3 regions of the Mesorhizobium sp. B2-5-11 genome follow, and region 3 is predicted to be linked to each of the others. Evidence: predicted binding sites of a transcription regulator. Region 3 holds the regulator's gene; each other region holds the start of a gene.
The links. Region 3 encodes PhoB, which activates phosphate uptake and scavenging genes when phosphate is short. Its sites were predicted from a motif close to TGTCATNNANCTGTCAT; they were not measured.

Region 1 (2,266 bases), on a different contig from region 3:
CGTCCGGTCGTCTCCGGAGAGATCGCCGAGATCACCGTTCACCGTTCCGGCCGCAAGCCGGCAGAAGTGGAAATGCGTACGGTCGAGGTTACCTGGGACAGCAGGCCCGCATTGCTTGCCAGCCTGCGCGATGTCTCGGCCCAGCGATCAAGAGAAGAAAACGCACGCCAGTCACAAAAGCTCGAGGCCATTGGACGCCTCGCAGCTGGCATTGTCCATGACTTCAACAACCTACTCGCCGTTTTCGGGTCTGGCCTTCGGCTTCTGGAGAAACAGATCGCTAAAGATCCTGCGGATGAGAAAGTCGCTCTGCTGGTCGAGGAGATGTTCAGGCGGATCGAAAATGGAGGAGCGCTAACACAGCAACTGCTTGCCTTTTCGCGACGCCAATCCCTGGTCCCGGAACAGATTGATCTCAATGAACGTATCAAGGGGCTGACGACGCTGCTGGAACGGACGTTGGGGAGCGGCATCCGGGTACAATGCAATCTGGATCCAGCCTTGGACCCTATCCTTATCGATGCCAACCAGCTCGACATCGCCGTTCTTAACCTTGCCGTGAACGCCAGAGATGCAATGAAAGGCAATGGCACTCTCACGATTGAGACCAGCAATTTTCCAAATGATCTGGAGGATTTGCGTTCAGCGGCGGCTTCATTTGTTCGCGTGACTGTACGCGATACCGGCTGTGGAATGAGCAAGGACACCCTGGCGCGCGTTTTCGAACCATTCTTCACAACAAAATCGGAAGGGCAGGGTACGGGACTCGGGCTAAGCCAAGTTTACGGCTTCATCAAGCAATCCGGTGGGCATGTCCGAATCGATAGCGAAATCGGTCAGGGAACAAGCCTGCATCTCTACTTGCCGCGCGCTTCTGGAACCGAGCGGCAGCAGAACTGAGCGGCGGCAGACCCATTCCCGGCCAGCAGACTGATTGGCCGATGTCAAATCCGTCAGGCTGAGCGCGGGACGGGAATTTCCACGCATCGACCGAGCATTAAACCGACGCCTTTTTCAGCGTTGTCATGTCAGTGTTGTCATGTGCTGTTAGACGCCGTCCGTCGGTGAGGTCGCTGACCGTCTCGAGACAGGTCCCTGGTACATCAATTCAAGCAGCAAGCCGCTATGCAATCCTTTTCCGGGTCACTTTCATCCGGAAGTGAACGCTACTTTAGCCGGACATGAAGTGCGCCTGCCCGCAACAAAACCGTTGTCCGCTGCGCGCGAACGACACATAGTGCCATTGCGGGAGTGCCCCTTTCGCCAATGACAAGCAATGAGAACGGGAGACGAAACATGAAGTTCTTTGGCTTCGCGGCCGGTGTCGCCGTGACCCTGCTTTCCACAACCTCCGCCTTCGCCGTCACGCAGATCAGCTGGTGGCACGCCATGACCGGCGCCAACGCAGAGGTCGTCGACAAGATTTCCAAGGATTTCAACGCCAGCCAGGGCGACTATCAGATTGTTCCGGTTTTCAAGGGCACCTATCCCGAAACGCTGAATGCCGGCATCGCCGCCTATCGCGCCGGCCAGTCGCCTGACATCATCCAGGTGTTCGATGTCGGCACCGGCGTGATGATGGCGGCCCGGGACGCGATCAAGCCAGTGGCCGAGGTGCTGACCGGCGCCGGGATGGACTTTGACAAGAGCCAGTATCTGCCAGGCATCGTCGGTTATTATTCGACGCCGGACGGCACCATGCTGTCCTTCCCCTATAACTCCTCCTCGCCGATCCTCTACTACAACAAGGACATCTTCCAGAAGGCGGGGCTCGATGTGAACAACCCACCCAAGACCTGGAACGAGGTGTGGGAGGATGCCAAAAAGATCAAGGCGAGCGGCGCCGCCGCTTGCGGCTACACCTCGACCTGGCTGACCTGGATACACCTGGAAAACTTCGCGGCGTGGAACGATGTGCCGTGGGCCACGCAGCAGAATGGCCTGGCCGGCGGTGATGTCGAACTCAAGATCAACTCGCCGATCTTCGTCAAACATTTCCAGGCGCTCGCCGATCTGGCCAAGGACGGCACCTTCAAATATGGCGGGCGCACCTCCGAAGCCAAGCAGATATTCCTCGCCGGCGAATGCGGCATCTTCACCGAATCCTCGGGCGGCCTAGGCGACATCGTCAAGTCGGGCATGAACTACGGCATTGGCCAGTTGCCCTATGACGGCGACGCCAAGGGCGCGCCGCAGAACACGACGCCGGGCGGTGCCAGCCTTTGGGTCTTCGGCGGCAAGTCCGACGAGGAGTACAAAGGCGTCG
Region 2 (2,266 bases), on a different contig from region 3:
CAAGCATCACATGACCGGTGTGCTGTCCAAGCTCAACGTCCGCAATCGCACCGAGGCGGCGCTGCTGATGCGCGAAGCGCGGGATCGGGCCGGCAGCTAATCCTGGTCGGCCGCAAGGGATCCCCGGTTTGGGATAACGACACGCATAAATGAAAACCTGAAGCGCGGTGCAGCAGCGGAACGCTCCAGGGCAAAAAAGACGGCCCCTATACGGGGCCGGAGCGACAAGGTCACCTCCGCCGGGGGGCGGCGGAGGTGACACGTAAAGCGGGCGATGCCTATTGCCCGCTCTACAACCCCTTGAGGCGGCTTATATCCGCCGCCGTCGCAGGGCGCTCGACGATCGTGCGGCCCAGAGCGTCGGTCATTTTGAAGCGACCCTTCTCGATCTCTTCCCCGAAGCCGTTAGGGTGCTGCACCACGATCTTGTTGTCGTCTATTTCGACACGATCGCCGGTTGTTGCGTTCACATGCTTGCCGGAGCTGTTGGCACCCTTCCCCTTGCCACTGTTGCCGCCGCCATTGTTCCCGTTGCCGCCAGCGTTGCCATTGTTGCCTCCGGCATTGCCATTGTTGCCGCCGCCGTTATTTCCATTGCCGCCATTGCCGCCATTGCCGCCATTGCCGTTACCGCCATTGCCGCTGTTCCCGCCAGGCTTGGCTTGGGCGCTGGACGCGACAATGCCTGCGGCGGAACCGTGAAAATCGAGGTGATAGGGGGCTATGGTCAGCGCCAGTGCCGGCACTGCTCTCAGGGCCAGCCAGCAACAATGAGCCATGATCGAGCTGCGCATCAGTCCCTCACTTGATCGGACCGGCAAAATTCAGAGGCCATCTCGTGCAGGTACGCGACCATCGGCGACATGGCGTGTTCGTGTAAGTGGCCCACGACCGATGCCGCGGCAATCCGGACCTTCGCCCCGATCGGTTTAGGACCTTGGTCCGAGTTTCAAACCGGATGTGGCGCGAGGTTCGCGGTCAAGCTGGCGGGTGCACGAATGTCACGAAAGTGTGACCGATCGTCTATAAGGGGTCGAAACGCGTGACACGCTCCAGCCATCCAGCCAGAGGCAGACCATGACCGACCATCGCTCGCCCGACGCCCGATTCCGCACCAGCCTGCTTGAGGAAAACGACGGTCCGGCGACCAACCCCACCGAAAACCGCACCATGGGCGAAATCATTGCCGAGCGGTTCTCCCGCCGCGCCTTCCTCAAGGGCTCGCTGGCCGTCTCGGCCATCGCCGCCACCGTCAGCCCGCTGGCGCTCGTGGCCGCCGACGATGCGCGTGCCGCCGAGGGCTCCGCCTTCTCGTTCGAGGAACTCGAAGCCGGTATCGACGACAAGCACCATGTCGCGCCGGGCTACGATGCCGACGTGCTGTTGCGCTGGGGCGATCCGCTGTTTGCCGATTCGCCGGAGTTCGACCCGGCCAGGCAGTCGGCTGAGGCCCAGGCAAGACAATTCGGCTACAACAATGACTATGTCGGCTATATCGGGATCGGTGGCTCCGCCGAGCACGGCCTGCTGGTCGTCAACCACGAATACACCAATCCGCATCTGATGTTCCCGGGCATCGTCAGGATCGTCGAGAAGGACGGCAAGAAGGCGGCCGAACTCGCGCCGCTCTCGAAGGAGCAGGTCGATGTCGAGATGGCGGCACATGGCGGCACCATCGTCGAGATCCGCAAGGAAGGCGGCAAGTGGCAGGTGGTGCGCGACGGCAAGTTGAACCGCCGCATCACCTCCAACACCGAAATGGCGCTGTCGGGCCCGGTCGCCGGTCATGACCGCGTCAAGACCAATGCCGACCCATCCGGCACCAAGGTCATCGGCACATTCAACAACTGCGCCGGCGGCGTCACGCCTTGGGGCACCTATGTCATGGCCGAGGAGAACATCCACGGCTATTTCTCCGGTGAACTGCCGGAAGGCCATAAGGAAGCCGCCAATTACAAGCGCCTCGGCATTCCGGAAGGCGCCTATGAATGGGGCGCGCATTACGATCGTTTCGACCTCGCCAAGGAGCCGAACGAGCCCAACCGTTTCGGCTGGATCGTCGAGGTCGACGTCAACGATCCGACATCCACGCCGAGGAAGCGCACCGCAATGGGCCGCTTCAAGCATGAAGGCGCCGAATCGATCGTCGCCAAGGATGGCCGCGTCGTCTTCTATCTCGGCGACGACGAGCGCTTCGAGTACGTCTACAAATTCGTCACCGCGGGCCGTTTCGATCCGGACGACCGCGCCGCCAACATGAACCTGC
Region 3 (2,266 bases):
TCGGCATTCCCGCCACCATGGAGAACGATTGCAACATGATGGCGGTGGCGCTGCGCTGGCGCGATCCCCAGCGCTACCGCGACGACTTCATCGCCATCCTTTTGTCGCACGGCATCGGCATGGGCTTGGTGCTGAAGGGTGAACTGTTCACCGGCACCCATTCATCCGGAGGCGAGTTCGGCCACATGATCCATCGCCCCGGCGGGGCGCTCTGCCGCTGCGGGCGGCGCGGCTGCGTCGAGGCCTATGCCGGCAACTATGCCATCTGGCGCAACGCGAGGCAGCTTGGCGAGGACACCGAGCCCGTCGACGTCAGCGACGCCGACATGCGCACCCTGGCGGCCTCGGCGCGCGAAAAGGACGGGCCGGAGCGCGAAGCCTACCGCAAGGCCGGCGAGGCGCTGGGTTACGGCCTTGGCAGCCTGTTCGCGCTGATCGATCCGGCGCCGGTCGCCATGGTCGGCGTCAGCGCCGCCGCCTTCGACCTGATCGAGCCGGCTCTGCGCGAGGCCATTGCCCAGACCGCCGGCGGCCAGCACTCGAAATCGATTTCCTTCGACACCGAGCCGAACGAACTGCCACTGATCCGCGAGGGCTGCGCCATGCGCGCGCTGACCTTCGTCGACCAGGAGATTTTCGCGCCGGGGGCACAGGCGAAATCAGGCGTGGGCGAGAACGTTGCGTGACATATCCCTAGTCTTCGCGAATCGCATACCCCGCGCCCCGAATGGTGCGGATCACGTCAGGCATGCGGCCATTGTTGACCGCCTTGCGCAGCCGGCCGACATGCACGTCCACGGTGCGCTCGTCGATATAGATCGTTTCGCCCCAGACATTGTCGAGCAGTTGGCTGCGCGAGAACACGCGGCCGGGATGTCGCATCATGAATTCGAGCAGGCGGAACTCGGTCGGCCCGAGCCGGATCTCGCTTTTCTTGCGGTAGACCCGGTGCGATTCACGGTCGAGCACGATGTCGCCAACCTTGAGCACGCTGGACAGAACTTCGGGCTTGGCGCGGCGCAGCAGCGCCTTGACGCGTGCCATGAATTCCGGCGTTGAGAACGGCTTGACCAGATAGTCGTCGGCGCCGGTGGAGAGACCGCGCACCCGGTCGCTTTCCTCGCCGCGCGCCGTCAGCATGATGATCGGCAGCCGCTCGGTCTCGGGCCGCATCCGGAGACGGCGGCAGAGCTCGATGCCGGAAACCGCCGGCACCATCCAGTCGAGCACAAGAAGGTCAGGGACATTCTCCTGCAAGCGGATCTCGGCTTCGTCGCCGCGCGTCACCACCTCTACCTGATAACCCTCCGATTCCAGATTGTAACGGAGCAGCACACCCAGCGGCTCCTCGTCCTCCACCACCATGATGCGTGGCGCGATCATCGACTGGTCACCCCTGCCGTCAAGCCGCTGGCGCCGACATCGCCGTCTCGTCCTGCTTCGGGCGATTGGCGGGCAATTGCGTGCCGGTCAGCACATAATAGGCATTTTCGGCAATGTTGGTCACGTGATCGCCGATGCGCTCGAGATTCTTGGCGCAGAACAAAAGATGCGTGCAGGCGGTGATGTTGCGCGGATCCTCCATCATGTAGGTCAGCAGCTCGCGGAAGACCGACGTGTATTTGACGTCGATGCGTTCATCGTCGGCGCGCAGCTTCGCAAGTGCCGCGGCATCGCGCGCCGCATACTCCTCGATCACGCCTTGCACCTGGATCAGCACAAGCTGCGCCATGGCGTCGATGGAGTGCGACAGGTCGCGCGGCGTGGCGGCAAGGCCGACGGTGCCGACGCGCTTGGCGATGTTCTTGGCGAGATCGCCGATGCGTTCGAGATCGCCCGCCATGCGGATCGAGCCGACGACATGGCGCAGATCGTCCGCCATGGGCTGCCGCTTGGCGATCAGGGTGATGGCGCGGTCGTCGAGTTCGCGCTGGCGCGCATCCATGATCGCGTCGTCGGAGACGACGCTCTGGGCGAGCGCGTTGTCGGAATTCAGGAGCGCCTTGGTCGCGCCGCCGACCATCGATGAGGCGAGATCGCCCATGTCGCGGATCAGCCTGCTGATCTGTCCGAGATCTTCGTCAAAGGCTGCGACTGTGTGTTCGGCCATGATCTTGGTCCTCGTATGCCTGGGATCAGCCGAAGCGGCCGGTGATATAGTCCTGCGTGCGCTTCTCGCGGGGCGACGTGAAGATCTTCTCGGTGCGGTCGAACTCGACCAGCTCGCCCAGATACATGAAGGCGGTCTGCTTCGACACGCGCGCCG

Region 1: a site for PhoB is predicted at 1,022-1,038, ahead of ugpB (sn-glycerol-3-phosphate ABC transporter substrate-binding protein UgpB). Genes of this name have one in related genera too.
Region 2: a site for PhoB is predicted at 1,000-1,016, ahead of FJ490_RS09930 (PhoX family phosphatase). Genes of this name have one in related genera too.

What each region holds. Positions count from the first base shown of each region.
Region 1 covers NZ_VFUK01000013.1:65,265-67,530, forward strand. The annotation lists gene FJ490_RS28175 (ATP-binding protein) at 1-900, shown strand, start outside; gene ugpB (sn-glycerol-3-phosphate ABC transporter substrate-binding protein UgpB) at 1,297-2,266, shown strand, end outside.
Region 2 covers NZ_VFUK01000002.1:538,384-540,649, forward strand. The annotation lists gene FJ490_RS09920 (response regulator transcription factor) at 1-100, shown strand, start outside; gene FJ490_RS09925 (hypothetical protein) at 291-794, opposite strand; gene FJ490_RS09930 (PhoX family phosphatase) at 1,078-2,266, shown strand, end outside.
Region 3 covers NZ_VFUK01000016.1:31,684-33,949, reverse strand. The annotation lists gene FJ490_RS29835 (ROK family protein) at 1-686, shown strand, start outside; gene phoB (phosphate regulon transcriptional regulator PhoB) at 694-1,383, opposite strand; gene phoU (phosphate signaling complex protein PhoU) at 1,403-2,110, opposite strand; gene pstB (phosphate ABC transporter ATP-binding protein PstB) at 2,136-2,266, opposite strand, start outside.